DNA from 3 places in the Rahnella variigena genome. Region 1 is predicted to be linked to each of the others. Evidence: predicted binding sites of a transcription regulator. Region 1 holds the regulator's gene; each other region holds the start of a gene.
The links. The regulator PurR, encoded in region 1, represses purine synthesis genes. The targets are predictions, from matches to a motif close to CANGCAAACGTTTGCNTG.
Positions count from the first base shown of each region.

Region 2: a site for PurR is predicted at 2,459-2,476, ahead of purE (5-(carboxyamino)imidazole ribonucleotide mutase). Genes of this name have one in related genera too.
Region 3: a site for PurR is predicted at 2,845-2,862, ahead of pyrD (quinone-dependent dihydroorotate dehydrogenase). Genes of this name have one in related genera too.

Region 1 is NZ_NSDJ01000001.1:2,544,342-2,548,884, reverse strand. Features, by position in the region: gene CKQ54_RS11935 (Grx4 family monothiol glutaredoxin) at 1-181, opposite strand, end outside; gene CKQ54_RS25990 (hypothetical protein) at 162-290, opposite strand; gene CKQ54_RS11930 (C40 family peptidase) at 645-1,550, shown strand; gene cydH (cytochrome bd-I oxidase subunit CydH) at 1,726-1,815, opposite strand; gene purR (HTH-type transcriptional repressor PurR) at 2,150-3,175, shown strand; gene punR (DNA-binding transcriptional activator PunR) at 3,226-4,131, opposite strand; gene punC (purine nucleoside transporter PunC) at 4,268-4,543, shown strand, end outside.
Region 2 is NZ_NSDJ01000001.1:1,984,578-1,989,120, reverse strand. Features, by position in the region: gene cysS (cysteine--tRNA ligase) at 1-150, opposite strand, end outside; gene ppiB (peptidylprolyl isomerase B) at 378-872, shown strand; gene lpxH (UDP-2,3-diacylglucosamine diphosphatase) at 898-1,620, shown strand; gene CKQ54_RS09105 (MiaE family protein) at 1,732-2,364, opposite strand; gene purE (5-(carboxyamino)imidazole ribonucleotide mutase) at 2,545-3,054, shown strand; gene purK (5-(carboxyamino)imidazole ribonucleotide synthase) at 3,051-4,115, shown strand; gene ybbP (putative ABC transporter permease subunit YbbP) at 4,261-4,543, opposite strand, start outside.
Region 3 is NZ_NSDJ01000001.1:3,666,491-3,671,033, reverse strand. Features, by position in the region: gene ssuD (FMNH2-dependent alkanesulfonate monooxygenase) at 1-1,016, opposite strand, end outside; gene CKQ54_RS16975 (sulfonate ABC transporter substrate-binding protein) at 1,076-2,050, opposite strand; gene ssuE (NADPH-dependent FMN reductase) at 2,069-2,650, opposite strand; gene pyrD (quinone-dependent dihydroorotate dehydrogenase) at 2,965-3,975, shown strand; gene CKQ54_RS16960 (cell division protein ZapC) at 4,160-4,543, shown strand, end outside.

The DNA.
Region 1 (4,543 bases):
CGCGGATATCCGGGTTCTGCAAAATATCAACATAAGCAAAACGTTCGCCACAGGCTGAAAGCGCCTGAACAGCCTGAGCGGAAAAACCGCAGCTTGGCAGCTTTGGAGAACCTTTCATGTAAAGCAGGATCGGGTTTTCAGAAACTTGCTTCTGAATTTTTTCAATAGTTGGAGTAGTCATTTCTTGCTTCCTCAAGCCGGTACAGGCTGTCACGGTCATTACTCATCACGCGCGGCACCCAAAAACGGTGCGCAAACACAATACTTTCTATTGTAACGACGCCAGCCATCAGATAAAAACGCCATTTTTTGTGGGGTCTTTCTCAATACTGGCATTTTATTAAACAATTTTTGGCGGCTGCGCTGAACATCACATATTTAAAGATTCATCGAGAATAACATTTTTGCCGTTCGACGATAATGTCAGATTTGCCAAATCGCATTCTTTATCTCAAATATTAACCTGATGAAAAACGGTTATTTTTTTGACTAAAAATGGCGGATATTTCGACATAAAAAAAGCTATTAACTTTTTCTCACAATATGATCTAGAATCGAGTCAATTCGTGCTTTTTTGTCGGGTTCTTTTAGGCAATACTCTGACATCCCTGATGTTTAACCCAACCACTCATGGTAACGAAGCTATGCGCTTACTGTTCACGCTTTTTGTGCTGCTCTTTACCCAGCTGTTTCTTAATATGGCTCATGCGTCGCCACAGACCCGCGTCTCTGCCGATCAGCGAAAGAGTCATGTTAATTCCCTGACGCCGGAAGAAAGGCGAAAGCGAAAAACAGTGGCTGCGAAAACCAGTAAAAAAACAAAAGTCGCACCGGTGACAGAGAAAAAGACTCAGGAAAAAACATCAAAATCGAAGAAGGTCAGCAGCACCGAACTGGTCAGGCGCAAGACAACTTCTGAGAAAAGCGTTAAAACAACCCGGGCCGAAAGCAAAAAAGAAAAAACACTCAGGACAACGCGGGCCGAGAAAAAGACAGATAAAGCCACTAAATCACGAGCGCTTGCCAAAAACAGCAGTGAAAAAGTCAGCAAGAAAGAAGCGTATGGCCGACACCGTAAAGGTAAAAAATTACGCGAAGAAGACACCAAACCTATTACGCTGAGTGCGACACATAAAAAACGCTATCAGCACGCACAACAAACGGCGATGACTAAGCTGATGCACCAGGTCGGCAAACCTTATCGCTGGGGAGGAACTTCTCCGAATACCGGTTTTGATTGCAGCGGTCTGGTCTATTACGCTTATAAAGATTTGATCCGCATTAAAATGCCGCGCACGGCAAACGAGATGTACCACCTGCGCGATGCAGCGCCGGTGAAACGCGGCGAACTTGAAAGCGGTGATCTGGTGTTCTTCAGAATCAACAACCGCGGCGCAGCGGATCATGTGGGTGTTTATGTTGGCAACGGCAAATTCATTCAGTCGCCAAGAACCGGTGAAGACATCAAAATCACCTCACTGGGCGATGATTACTGGCAAGACCACTATGTTGGCGCACGTCGGGTAATGACCCCAAAAACAATCCGATAATAAACAATTCGTTAAGTCTGAAGTTTCGCTAATCAGCCATTGAATAGCACTTAACGAAGAGTTTCTGCAGGGAAGAGTATCGGCGGTAACGGTCACTGCGTAAAATTGAAAAGGGCGATTCCTGTGAAAGGTATCGCCCTTTTTTGTTGCGTCTCACTACTGTCTTAGTGCCAGATTAGTTCATCACTGCCGTGAAGCTGAAAGCGATAATCATGAGCAAAGCGCATACCGTGGTGATCAACGATAATTTCAGGTTGCTGTCCATCAAACCCCCTTTCGGATCAAGTTGTGGCGTTTCTTTTAGCCACACTAAATGTGTGCCAACGCATTTTCGCATAATTCACTTTTAAAATCTTCTGCTGAATGAAAATGTGAACATGACAATTTTACTTCCACTTTCATGCATTATAAGAGAAAATTGTCGGTTAACACGCCTGTGTGCCGGTCGATTTCACCCGAGAGCATTTCACGCCTCATTCTGAAGAATCCACCCAATGATTACACTGCCCTTTTAGATGTCCGCAGTGTAATCAGCGCAAGCAAACGATTAACATAATGCTAACGTGCTGAAGCACGGAAGTTCAGGAGTCATTCTTTACATGGCAACGATTAAAGATGTCGCAAAGCGCGCTGGCGTTTCCACTACAACCGTGTCGCACGTCATCAATAAAACACGTTTCGTCGCCGAAGAAACCAGGGAAGCGGTGCTGCTTGCCATTAAAGAGCTACATTATTCGCCGAGTGCCGTAGCCCGTAGTCTTAAAGTGAATAACACCAAGACGATTGGTCTGCTGGCAACCTCCAGTGAAGCGCCCTATTTCGCCGAGGTGATTGAAGCCGTCGAGAACAGCTGCTTCTCCAAAGGCTATACGCTGATCTTGTGTAACTCGCACAATAATCTGGAAAAACAACAGGCCTATCTGCAAATGCTGGCGCAAAAACGCGTCGATGGTCTGCTGGTCATGTGCGCGGAATACCCTGATGAATTACTTAATATGCTTGAAGAGTATCGTTCGATTCCGATGGTGGTCATGGACTGGGGCGAAGCGCGCAAAAACTTCACCGACAGCATTATCGACAATGCTTTCGAAGGCGGATATATGGCCGGACGCTATCTGATCGAACGCGGGCATCGTGATATTGGCGTGATCCCGGGACAACTGGCGCGTAACACCGGCGGCGGTCGTTTCCAGGGTTTTGTCAAAGCGCTGACGGAAGCCAATATCCCGCTTCGCGAAGAATGGGTGGTTCAGGGCGATTTCGAGCCGGAGTCAGGTTATCAGGCGATGCATAAGATTCTGATGCAGAAACAACGCCCCACCGCCGTCTTCTGCGGGGGTGATGTCATGGCGATGGGCGCAATTTGCGCCGCTGATGAACTCGGATTGCGCGTCCCGCAAGATATTTCGGTGATTGGTTACGATAACGTGCGTAATGCGCGGTACTTCTCTCCGGCACTGACGACCGTCCATCAGCCGAAAGAACGGTTGGGTGAGATGGCCTTTACTATGTTGCTCGACCGCATCGTCAGCAAACGTGAAGAATCACAGACCATCGAGGTGCATCCGAAACTGGTTGAGCGTCGTTCGGTGGCCGATGGCCCGTACCGTGACTATCGCCGTTAATGTTTGCCTTTAATCTTTTATAACGCCTGCTTTTGCAGGCGTTTTATTTCTCAGTCCCGCAACCATTCACGGTTCATCGTTTCTGTATCACCCATATATTCCAGCAACCACGCCAGTGAAGGTGACGGATTACTCTGGTCCCACGTCAGGCAACACGGGCTGTCAGGGAAGGTATTCTCCAGCGCCAGAACCTGCAATGTCTGCTGCTCAATGCGATGGCTCACGCGATGTACCGGCATCATTCCCACACATAAACCTTCACTCAGACATTCAAGCGCGCAGGTCCAGTCCGGCACAACCAGACGCCGCTGGTTATCGAGTGTCCAGGTATCACGCTTGGGCAACGTCCGCGAGGTATCTTCAAGACACAATGCGGGATAAGGCCTGAGCTGGTCATCACTGAGCGCACCCGGTAACTGCGCCAGCGGATGCTGCGGGCTGACCACGCAGTGCCAGTCCATAAACCCCATGTCGCGAAAACTGAAACGACCACCAACCGGTATCGCCCGCGTCGCACCGATTGCCACATCAGCACGTCCGTCAACCAGTGCGTCCCACACACCATTAAACACTTCGGAATGAATAATCAGTTCCGTATCAGGAAAATGACGATAGAAATCCAGCACCAGACGCCGGGTTCTTGCCGGTTTAACAATTCTGTCGACAGCAATACGTAACTCGCCCCGCCAGCCGTTGGCAACCTGCTGACACTGGCGTCGTGTAGCTATCATTTTTTTTATCAGAACCCGCGCTTCATCAACGAAAACTTTGCCCGCTGGCGTTAAAACGACGTCGCGGTGTCGACGTTCAAACAAGGGCACCGCCAGCCATTGTTCGAGCTGACGAACGGTATAGCTGATGGCAGAAGGCACCCGATGTAGATCCTGTGCCGCCGCACTGAAGCTTCCGGTTCTTGCCACCGCATCAACGACTTCCAGAGCGTATTCTGACCACATATTTTAGCCTTCAATATTTTTGATAGCAGAGTGCAAATATTAACGTTTCACAACGCTGTTATCAAAGCGTTAAAATCTGCCTCCGAACAGATCCCTGCATCAAATCATCTGCAATAAATAAATTAACGAGATAATAATGAAACCCTCCTTTGGATTTATGCTCTATCTGGCTGGCCTGAGCATGCTCGGCTTTTTAGCCACAGATATGTACCTTCCTGCGTTCAGCGCAATGCAAACTAGCCTGATGACCAGTCCGGGAATGATCAGCGCCAGCCTGAGTATTTTTCTCGGCGGATTCGCCATCGGACAATTGCTGTGGGGACCGCTGTCAGACCGCATTGGCCGCAAACCGGTTTTACTGCTCGGTCTGACACTGTTTGCCGTCGGCTGCCTGGGCGTGATTTGGGTCGAG
Region 2 (4,543 bases), 560 kb from region 1:
CACTACGTCGAAAGACACAAAGGTGCGACCGTGGCCGATATGACACAGGTCGTAAACAGTGATCCCACACACGTACATCCCGACTTTACCGGCATGAATTGGCTTGAATTCCTCTTTTTGGCGACTCAGGGTATTAAAAATCTTCAGCATCAGGCTATTCCGTGTGTTGGGCGTAGAAAATGACGTTGGCGCATTTAAGCGACACTAACGGCCATAATATAACGAAAATGATTTCACCGAAACGGCATAAGGCCGCCGGACGGGCTTTAGTGGTCATAAAGGCGCTGCTGACGGCAACTTTTGAGTTATGGTATAAGAAAAGGCTATAGTAGCCGCTCTGACACAGAGCACACATCAACATTAGCAGGATGATAATTATGGTCACTTTCCACACCAACCACGGCGACATCGTCATTAAAACTTTCGCTGACAAAGCGCCAGCCACGGTTGAAAACTTCCTGAACTATTGCCGTAAAGGCTTCTACGACAACACAATTTTCCACCGTGTGATTAACGGCTTCATGATCCAGGGCGGCGGTTTTGAGCCAGGCATGAACCAGAAAAACACCGATGCACCTATCGATAACGAAGCAGACAACGGCCTGAAAAACACCAAAGGCACGCTGGCGATGGCGCGTACCAACGATCCACATTCTGCTACCGCACAGTTCTTCATCAACGTAACTGACAACGACTTCCTGAACCACAGCGGCAAAAACGCACAGGGTTGGGGCTACTGCGTATTCGCAGAAGTGGTTGAAGGTCAGGACGTGGTTGACGCGATCAAAGCCGTCAAAACGGGCCGCAGCGGTATGCACCAGGACGTTCCAAAAGAAGATGTTGTGATCAAAAGCGTGACAGTCAGCGAATAACCGACGTTTTTAAGAACACGTCGGCATGACCACGTTTTTTATCGCAGATATCCATCTTTGCGCACAGGAACCGGCAATCACTGCCGGTTTCCTTCGTTTTCTACGTGAAGATGCGCCACAGGCCGATGCTCTGTACATTCTCGGCGACCTGTTCGAAGCCTGGATTGGCGACGACGATCCGCAGCCGCTTCACGCAGAAATCTCCGCCGCACTGAATCATTTGCACCAGCAAGGCGTGCCCTGCTTCTTTATTCACGGCAACCGCGATTTTCTGCTCGGCAGACGTTTCGCCCGCGACAGCCTGATGACGTTGCTGCCGGAGAAAAAAGTGCTCGAGCTGTATGGCCGTCGCATCCTGATCCTGCACGGCGATACGCTGTGTACCGACGATGTCGCGTATCAAAACTTCCGCAAAAAAGTCCACAATCCGTTTATCCAGAAACTTTTCCTGATGCTGCCACTGAAATGGCGACTGGGCATTGCTGCCAGAATGCGCGCCAACAGCAAAGCGTCAAATCAGGGCAAATCACTGGAGATTATGGATGTGAACCCGCAGGCGGTGGTCAGCGAAATGCAGATGGCTGGCGTCGAGTGGATGATCCACGGTCACACCCATCGCCCGGCGATCCACGATGTGCCGCTGGAAAACAAAACCGGCCACCGCGTGGTACTCGGCGCATGGCACGAAGAAGGGTCGATGGTGAAAGTCACCGCCGATAACGTCGAGCTGATCAGCTTCCCGTTTTAAGTCACCTCAACGTTACCCGAAATAATTTGAGTTGCTGGAAGGCGACAAGCTCATGAATCCCCGGGAACTTAGCTGACTAAGTGACCGGGGTGAATGAGCGCAGTCAACGCATCAGCAGCCCGAAGTAAGAAGGGTAACGGGTACGCCTGAATGGAAGCGGAACTGTTCGTCTGGTGTAAGAATTAATTCCGCTTCAATCCTGCCAAACTCCTCTACCCGCTCACTGATATCCGTTCCGGCATATTGCTCTGCCAGCGCCAGATAATCGGCAAAATGGCGTGATTCAGATCGCAGCAGCGAAGTGTAAAAACGCGACAAGGTTTCATCGAGATGCGGCGCTATTTTGGCAAAACGCTCACAGGAGCGCGCTTCGATATAAGCGCCGATAATCAGCCGGTCGACCAGAATGTTCAGGTCATCGTGATGGCGGGTATGTTTAATCATGCCGCTTGCGTAGCGCGACGGTGAAAGCTGGGTGTAGGTGATATTGCGTTTTTGCATGATTTCCACCACTTGTTCAAAGTGATGAAGTTCTTCACGCGCCAGACGCGCCGCACAAAATAGCAGTTCGGTGCGATCCAGATATTTCGTCATCAGGCTCATCGCCGTCGCCGCCGCTTTCTTTTCACAGTTAGCGTGGTCAATCAGCATGACCGTCTGATTTTCCAGCGCCACATCCACCCACAGAGCGGGTGTTTCACAGTGAAGAAAATCATAAATCGGTGCCAGTAAAGCCTGCGTCATAAATCAGTTTCCACTCAAGTTTGTCTTTAATATATTGGTTTGGATTATACAAATCTGCCGCCAACTTCTCATCAAAAATGCGCCGTTTTCCGGCCACGCAACCGTTTTCCTCCCTCACGGAGCGTGTTATCATTTGCGCCCTCGCAGTTTCTATTTCCGAATCACAGGAGCTTTAAAGACATGTCATCCAACGTTACCCCGGCAAAAATCGCCATCGTTATGGGGTCTAAAAGTGACTGGGCGACCATGCAGTTCGCCGCCGAAGTTCTCACAACGCTGAATATTCCTTTCCATGTCGATATCGTCTCCGCTCACCGCACACCGGATAAATTGTTCACTTTCGCTGAGCAGGCTTCCGCCAATGGCTTTGATGTGATCATCGCGGGTGCCGGTGGCGCAGCGCATTTACCAGGCATGCTGGCGGCAAAAACGCTGGTGCCGGTGCTCGGTGTTCCGGTTCAGAGTGCAGCCCTGAGTGGCATCGACAGTCTGTATTCCATCGTACAAATGCCGCGTGGTATTCCGGTCGGTACGCTGGCGATCGGAAAAGCCGGTGCCGCTAACGCCGCATTGCTGGCCGCACAAATTCTGGCGCTGCACGATACTGAGATTGCTAAAAATCTGGCGGCATGGCGCACCGCGCAAACTGACGACGTGCTGAATAATCCCGATCCGCGGGAGGAAGCATGAAGCCGGTTTGCGTCCTTGGAAACGGTCAGTTAGGCCGGATGCTGCGTCAGGCGGGTGAACCGCTGGGCATCGCCGTGTATCCCGTCGGACTGGATGCCGAACCGGAAGCCGTGCCATATCAGCAAAGCGTGATCACCGCTGAAATCGAACGCTGGCCGGAAACTGCACTGACCCGCGAACTGGCAACGCACAACGCGTTTGTTAACCGCGAGATTTTCCCACGTCTGGCTGACCGCCTGACGCAAAAACAGTTGCTCGACCAGCTCGGCCTGGCAACTGCGCCGTGGCAGTTGCTGGCTGATGCCGCCGAATGGCCGCAGGTCTTCTCTCAGCTTGGCGAACTGGCGATTGTTAAACGTCGCGTCGGCGGGTACGACGGCCGTGGTCAGTGGCGCTTACGTTCTGGCGAAGAAAAAACTCTGCCGCAGGATTGCTACGGCGAATGCATCGTTGAGCAGGGCATCAATTTTTCCGGCGAAGTTTCGCTGGTGGGCGCACGCGGTCACGACGGCAACACTGTGTTTTATCCGCTGACCCACAACCTGCATCAGGACGGCATTTTGCGCACCAGCGTCGCATTGCCGCAGCCGGACGCAGCCCTGCAACAGCAGGCAGAAAGCATGCTGTCAGCCATTCTCAACGAACTGAATTATGTCGGCGTGATGGCGATGGAATGTTTCGTGGTCAGCGAAGGTTTGCTGATCAATGAGCTGGCTCCGCGCGTTCATAACAGCGGTCACTGGACGCAAAACGGCGCGTCCTACAGCCAGTTTGAGATGCATTTGCGCGCCATCCTTGGTCTGCCGCTGCCGAAACCGGTAGTCAGTACGCCGTCGGTGATGGTGAATCTGATTGGCACGGATGTGTCAGAAGAGTGGCTGAGCCTGCCGCTGGTCAATCTGCACTGGTACGAGAAAGACGTGCGTCCGGGTCGTAAAGTCGGACACCTGAATCTCAACGACGCCAGCGCCAGCCTGCTGAAAGACACTCTCAACGCACTGGTTCCGATGCTGCCGGCAGAATACGCCAGCGGCATTGAGTGGGCAGTTGAAAAGCTTTGATTTGATCGGCTCCTTCCCCTGCGAAGGGGAGGGTTGGGGTGGGGTATTAAGGTCAAAATCTCATAGTTAAAGTGTGCTTTGACAAACAGTTAGCCATTAAAACCCCCTCCCTGCCTCCCCCTTCGCAGGGGGAGGAGTTTAGAAACTACGCGTCGTATTGCCGGAATAATGCCCGCCCCCGCAACAACCGCACCCCCAGCCAGCCACCGCAGACGGACAACAACACCGCGCTAACCACCGGCACCGCAATCCACATCAGGTAATTCGGTTCCCACGGGAAATCGAACACCTTGCGTTGCAGCAGCCACAGTGCGGCTTCCGCGCCAATCGCGGCAGCGATACCCGCCACCAGACCAAGCACGGCAAACTCACACCACAGCGTCCGGTGCAGCATTTTTTTGCTGGCCCCCAGAGTGCGGTAAACGATC
Region 3 (4,543 bases), 1.1 Mb from region 1:
TACGCTTCTTCCAGATGCGGATAACCGGAGAAAATGAAGGTGTCGATGCCCAGATCCGCATATTCCTGCATACGCGCAGCGACAGTCGGGCCATCGCCGACCAGTGCTGTTCCTGCGCCGGTGCGCACCAGACCGATACCTGCCCAGAGATTCGGATAGATTTCCAGCTTGTTGCGGTCGCCGCCGTGCAACGCTGCCATGCGGTGCTGACCGACGGAATCGGTTTTGGCGAAAGCGGCCTGTGCGCGCTGAATAGTTTCGTCATCCACGTTGGCGATCAGTTTGTCGGCGGCGCGCCAGGCTTCTTCGTTGGTTTCACGCACAATCACGTGCAGACGAATACCGAAACGCACTGTGCGGCCTTTTGCGGCAGCTTTGGCACGCACTTGCTCAATTTTCTCTTTCACTAACGCCGGAGGTTCGCCCCAGGTCAGATACAGTTCCACCTGCTCGGCGGCCAGATCCTGCGCTTCGTCGGAAGACCCGCCGAAATAGAGCGGCGGGCGAGGGTACTGAACCGGCGGATGCATCAGGCTCGCGCCTTTTACCTGAATATGTTTACCTTCGTAATCAACCGTTTCGCCTTCAAGTACGCGGCGCCAGATACGGGTAAATTCTGCTGAAGCTTCATACCGTTCTTTATGATTGAGATGTAAACCTTCCGCTGCCAGTTCAGACGGATCACCGCCGGTCACCAGATTAAACAACGCACGACCGCCGGAAAGCCGGTCGAGTGTCGCCGCCTGACGGGCGGCCAGTGTCGGGGAGATAATCCCCGGGCGCAGCGCCACCAGGAATTTCAGGCGTTGCGTGACAGAAATCAGAGAAGCCGCGACGAGCCATGAGTCTTCACATGAACGGCCGGTCGGCAGCAGTACACCGCCGAAACCTAAGCGGTCCGCGGCCTGAGCAATCTGCTGGAGATAACCGTGGTCTACCACACGGGCACCTTCTTCAGTTCCTAAATAACGACCATCGCCATGGGTGGGTAAAAACCAGAATACGTTCAGACTCATAGTATGTTCCTCTCAAAGTTTTTTGATTCATGACCGCTCAGCGGCGGCTAAATTAGGGTTCAGTTGGCCTGTACAGCCGGTTTCCAGATGCGGTCTTTGATTTCAACCGGCTTTGGCAAAATGTGGTTCTGATAAAACAGGTCGGCGGTTTGCTGCTGGCGCTTTTCCGTCTCGGCATTGACCGGAGTGATTGGCATATCCGGCAAATGATCCAGATAAGAGGCGACCACTTTTTCCGGTAATCCCATCGACTGAGAAAGCAGTTTGATACTTTGTTCGCGGTCAGTTTTGGTCAGCGCATTCGCCTGCGTTAACACATCCAGTACCTGACTGATGAACTGAGGATTGGCCTCGGTATATTTTTTCGGCGCAAGATAGAAGGAACCGGTCTGATGCAGCGTCGAGCCGTCGGTCAGCACGCGAACATCGCCCTGAACTTCTGCGGCGGAGTAGTAAGGATCCCAGATAGCCCAGGCATCGACGTCATGCTGCTGAAACGCGGCGCGCGCGTCGGCAGGTGTCAGATAGACCGGCTGGATATCACTGAATTTAAGACCTGCCTGTTGCAGGGCACGAAGCAATAAGTTGTGTGAACTGGAGCCTTTCTGGAATGCGACTTTATGGCCTTTGAGATCTGCCACGGTTTTGATCGGACTGTTACTGTCGACCAGAATCACTTCCGCTTTTGGTTTCGGCGGTTCTGAACCGATATAAAGAAGATCCGCCCCGGCCGCTTGTGCAAATAGTGGCGGTAAATCGCCTGTACCGCCCAAATCAATACTGCCGACGTTCAGAGCTTCAAGGATCTGCGGACCAGCGGGAAATTCCACCCAGCTGATTTTGGTGTCCGGGAAACGTTTTTCCAGCAGCTGATGAGATTTGGCCAGCACCAGTCCGACGGATCCTTTCTGATAAGCGATGCGTAATTGCGCAGGATCCTTTTCCTGTGCTGAGGCTGTTGCGGCGAATATCAGGCTGGTGACCAGTCCGGCGATGACGGGCAACCGACGTAATAAAGAGAAAGACGAAGGCATGATTAATTCCTTTTAATTTCAGACGCGCAGAGCTTGCGCGGAAAGGGAAGTGACAGACGGAATTTGCGGACGGCGGCGGCTCAGTGCCAGATAGAAGTTTTCCAGCGATTCGGTCAGACGCTCTTCCAGCGCCGGATCCAGCCTGGCCGGGAACGTCTGATAATCAGTGATCAGACTGTCATCGGCGAAAACACCCTGTAAAACTTCCTGCGCTTTCAGCGAGGCCAGCACAGGTTTCAGCGCATAATCGACGGCCAGCATGTGGCCGATCGATCCGGCCGTCGCCAGTGGCAAAACGACTTTATGGTCGAGTGCGCGCTCGGGCAGTAAATCCAGCAGAGTTTTCAGCGCACCTGAAAAAGACGCCTTGTACACCGGCGTGGCGACAATCAGGCCATCTGCGCTCGCCAGTTCAGCATTCAGTTGCTTCAACTGAGGGCTGGCAAAATTGGCAAATAACAAATCATCAGCCGAAAAATCCTGAATATTGTAGGTAAAGACTTCGACGCCCCGGCTCGCCAGCCACTGATGGCTGAGCGCCAGCAGGGAAGAGGAGCGGGAAGGTTGTCGTGGGCTGCCGGCCAGTGTGATTACGCGCATTCACTTATTCCTTATAACAATCTGTTATAGAACTATCATTTTTATTAACGAAGTGAAGTAAACCTAGCAGGGGAAGGCGGCAGAGCGGAAATCTCAATTTTGGCTATGGAAAGTTTCAAATCACATAAAGCGCTTTAAATGGCGTGTTGACGCGGAGACAGGTTAAGAAGGAAAAGTGAATTAAAGGTAACTAAAAAGTAATCGTTTGCGTAGCGAAGCAATTATTTGGTCAATATGCCGGTTATCATTTCCAATTGTCCCGCGCTTAGTCAATAATACCGCCCCGTCTAGCCACCGGGAATCCAGGAGTTTCCATGTATTATCCTCTTGTCAGGAAAGCACTGTTTCAGCTCGATCCAGAGCGCGCCCACGAGTTAACCTTTCGTCAGTTGAGCCGCATTTCCGGCACCCCTTTTGAATTCCTGATCCGCCAGTCAGTGCCAACCAAACCGGTAAACTGCATGGGATTATCCTTTAAGAACCCTTTGGGACTGGCCGCAGGCCTGGATAAAGACGGCGAATGTATTGATGCACTCGGCGCAATGGGCTTTGGATTTATTGAAGTCGGCACGGTGACACCGCGTGCGCAGGCGGGTAATGATAAGCCGCGTTTATTCCGCATCGTTGAAGCTGAAGGCCTGATTAACCGCATGGGCTTTAATAACCATGGCGTGGATAATCTGGTGAATAATGTCAAAAAATCACATTTTGGCGGCATTCTGGGGATTAATATTGGCAAGAATAAAGACACGCCTGTTGAGCACGGCGCAGACGATTATCTGACCTGTATGGATAAGGTATATCCGTATGCCGGTTATATCGCGGTGAATATTTCATCGCCAAATACTCCTGGCTTACGTTCACTGCAATACGGTGAGGCGCTGGATGATTTACTGGCGGCGATCAAGAATAAGCAGCTCGAACTTCAGCAGCGTTACCAGAAATATGTGCCGGTAGCCGTGAAGATCGCGCCGGATCTTTCTGAAGAAGAATTGATCCAAATAGCGGACAGTCTGGTACGTCATAATATGGACGGCGTTATCGCCACCAATACCACGCTCGATCGTAAACTGGTTCAGGGGCTGAATTATTGTGAGCAGGTGGGTGGACTGAGCGGGCGTCCGGTGCAGCTGCGCAGTACAGAAATTATCCGTATGTTGTCGAATGAATTGCAGGGACGTCTGCCTATTATTGGCGTCGGCGGGATTGATTCATTAACTGCCGCACGTGAAAAAATGGCGGCCGGTGCGTCATTAATTCAAATCTATTCCGGCTTTATCTTCAAAGGCCCGGGTTTAATCAAAGATATTGTTACCCACATCTAATATTTTTCATCCTTTAGGCGAGTCAGGGGTTTATTTATCAACCCGGCTCGTCTATATTTTGTCCACTGACCGTAATTCAGGCTCAGGATTTGTCTGATATCACTTCATCGCAAAAAAATCTATTCTCACAGATTAGCCGGAAATGAAGTCAGGCAGAGGGCATGAGGGCAAACAGGATGACGAAATGAAAATCAAACCAGATGATAATTGGCGTTGGTACTTCGATGCAGAGCATGATCGGCTTATGTTGGATCTCGCCAATGGCATGATTTTCCGTTCCCGTTTCCCGGCTAAAATGTTAACTCCTGATGCATTTGGAAATATGTCATTCTGTGTCGATGATGCGGCTTTGTATTTCGATTATGAAGAACAGTGCAAACATATTCGTCTGGCCGCTGAACAACGTGCGGAATTAGTTTTAAATGCCTTAGTCGCTTTCCGTTTTTTAAAACCGCTGATGCCAAAGAGCTGGCATTTCAGTCAGCAGATGCGTCCTTTCCAGCCAGAGAATGGTCAGCTTGCTCAGGTGCAGGTGATGGACAGTGGCGAACAGGCGACATTGCTGGTG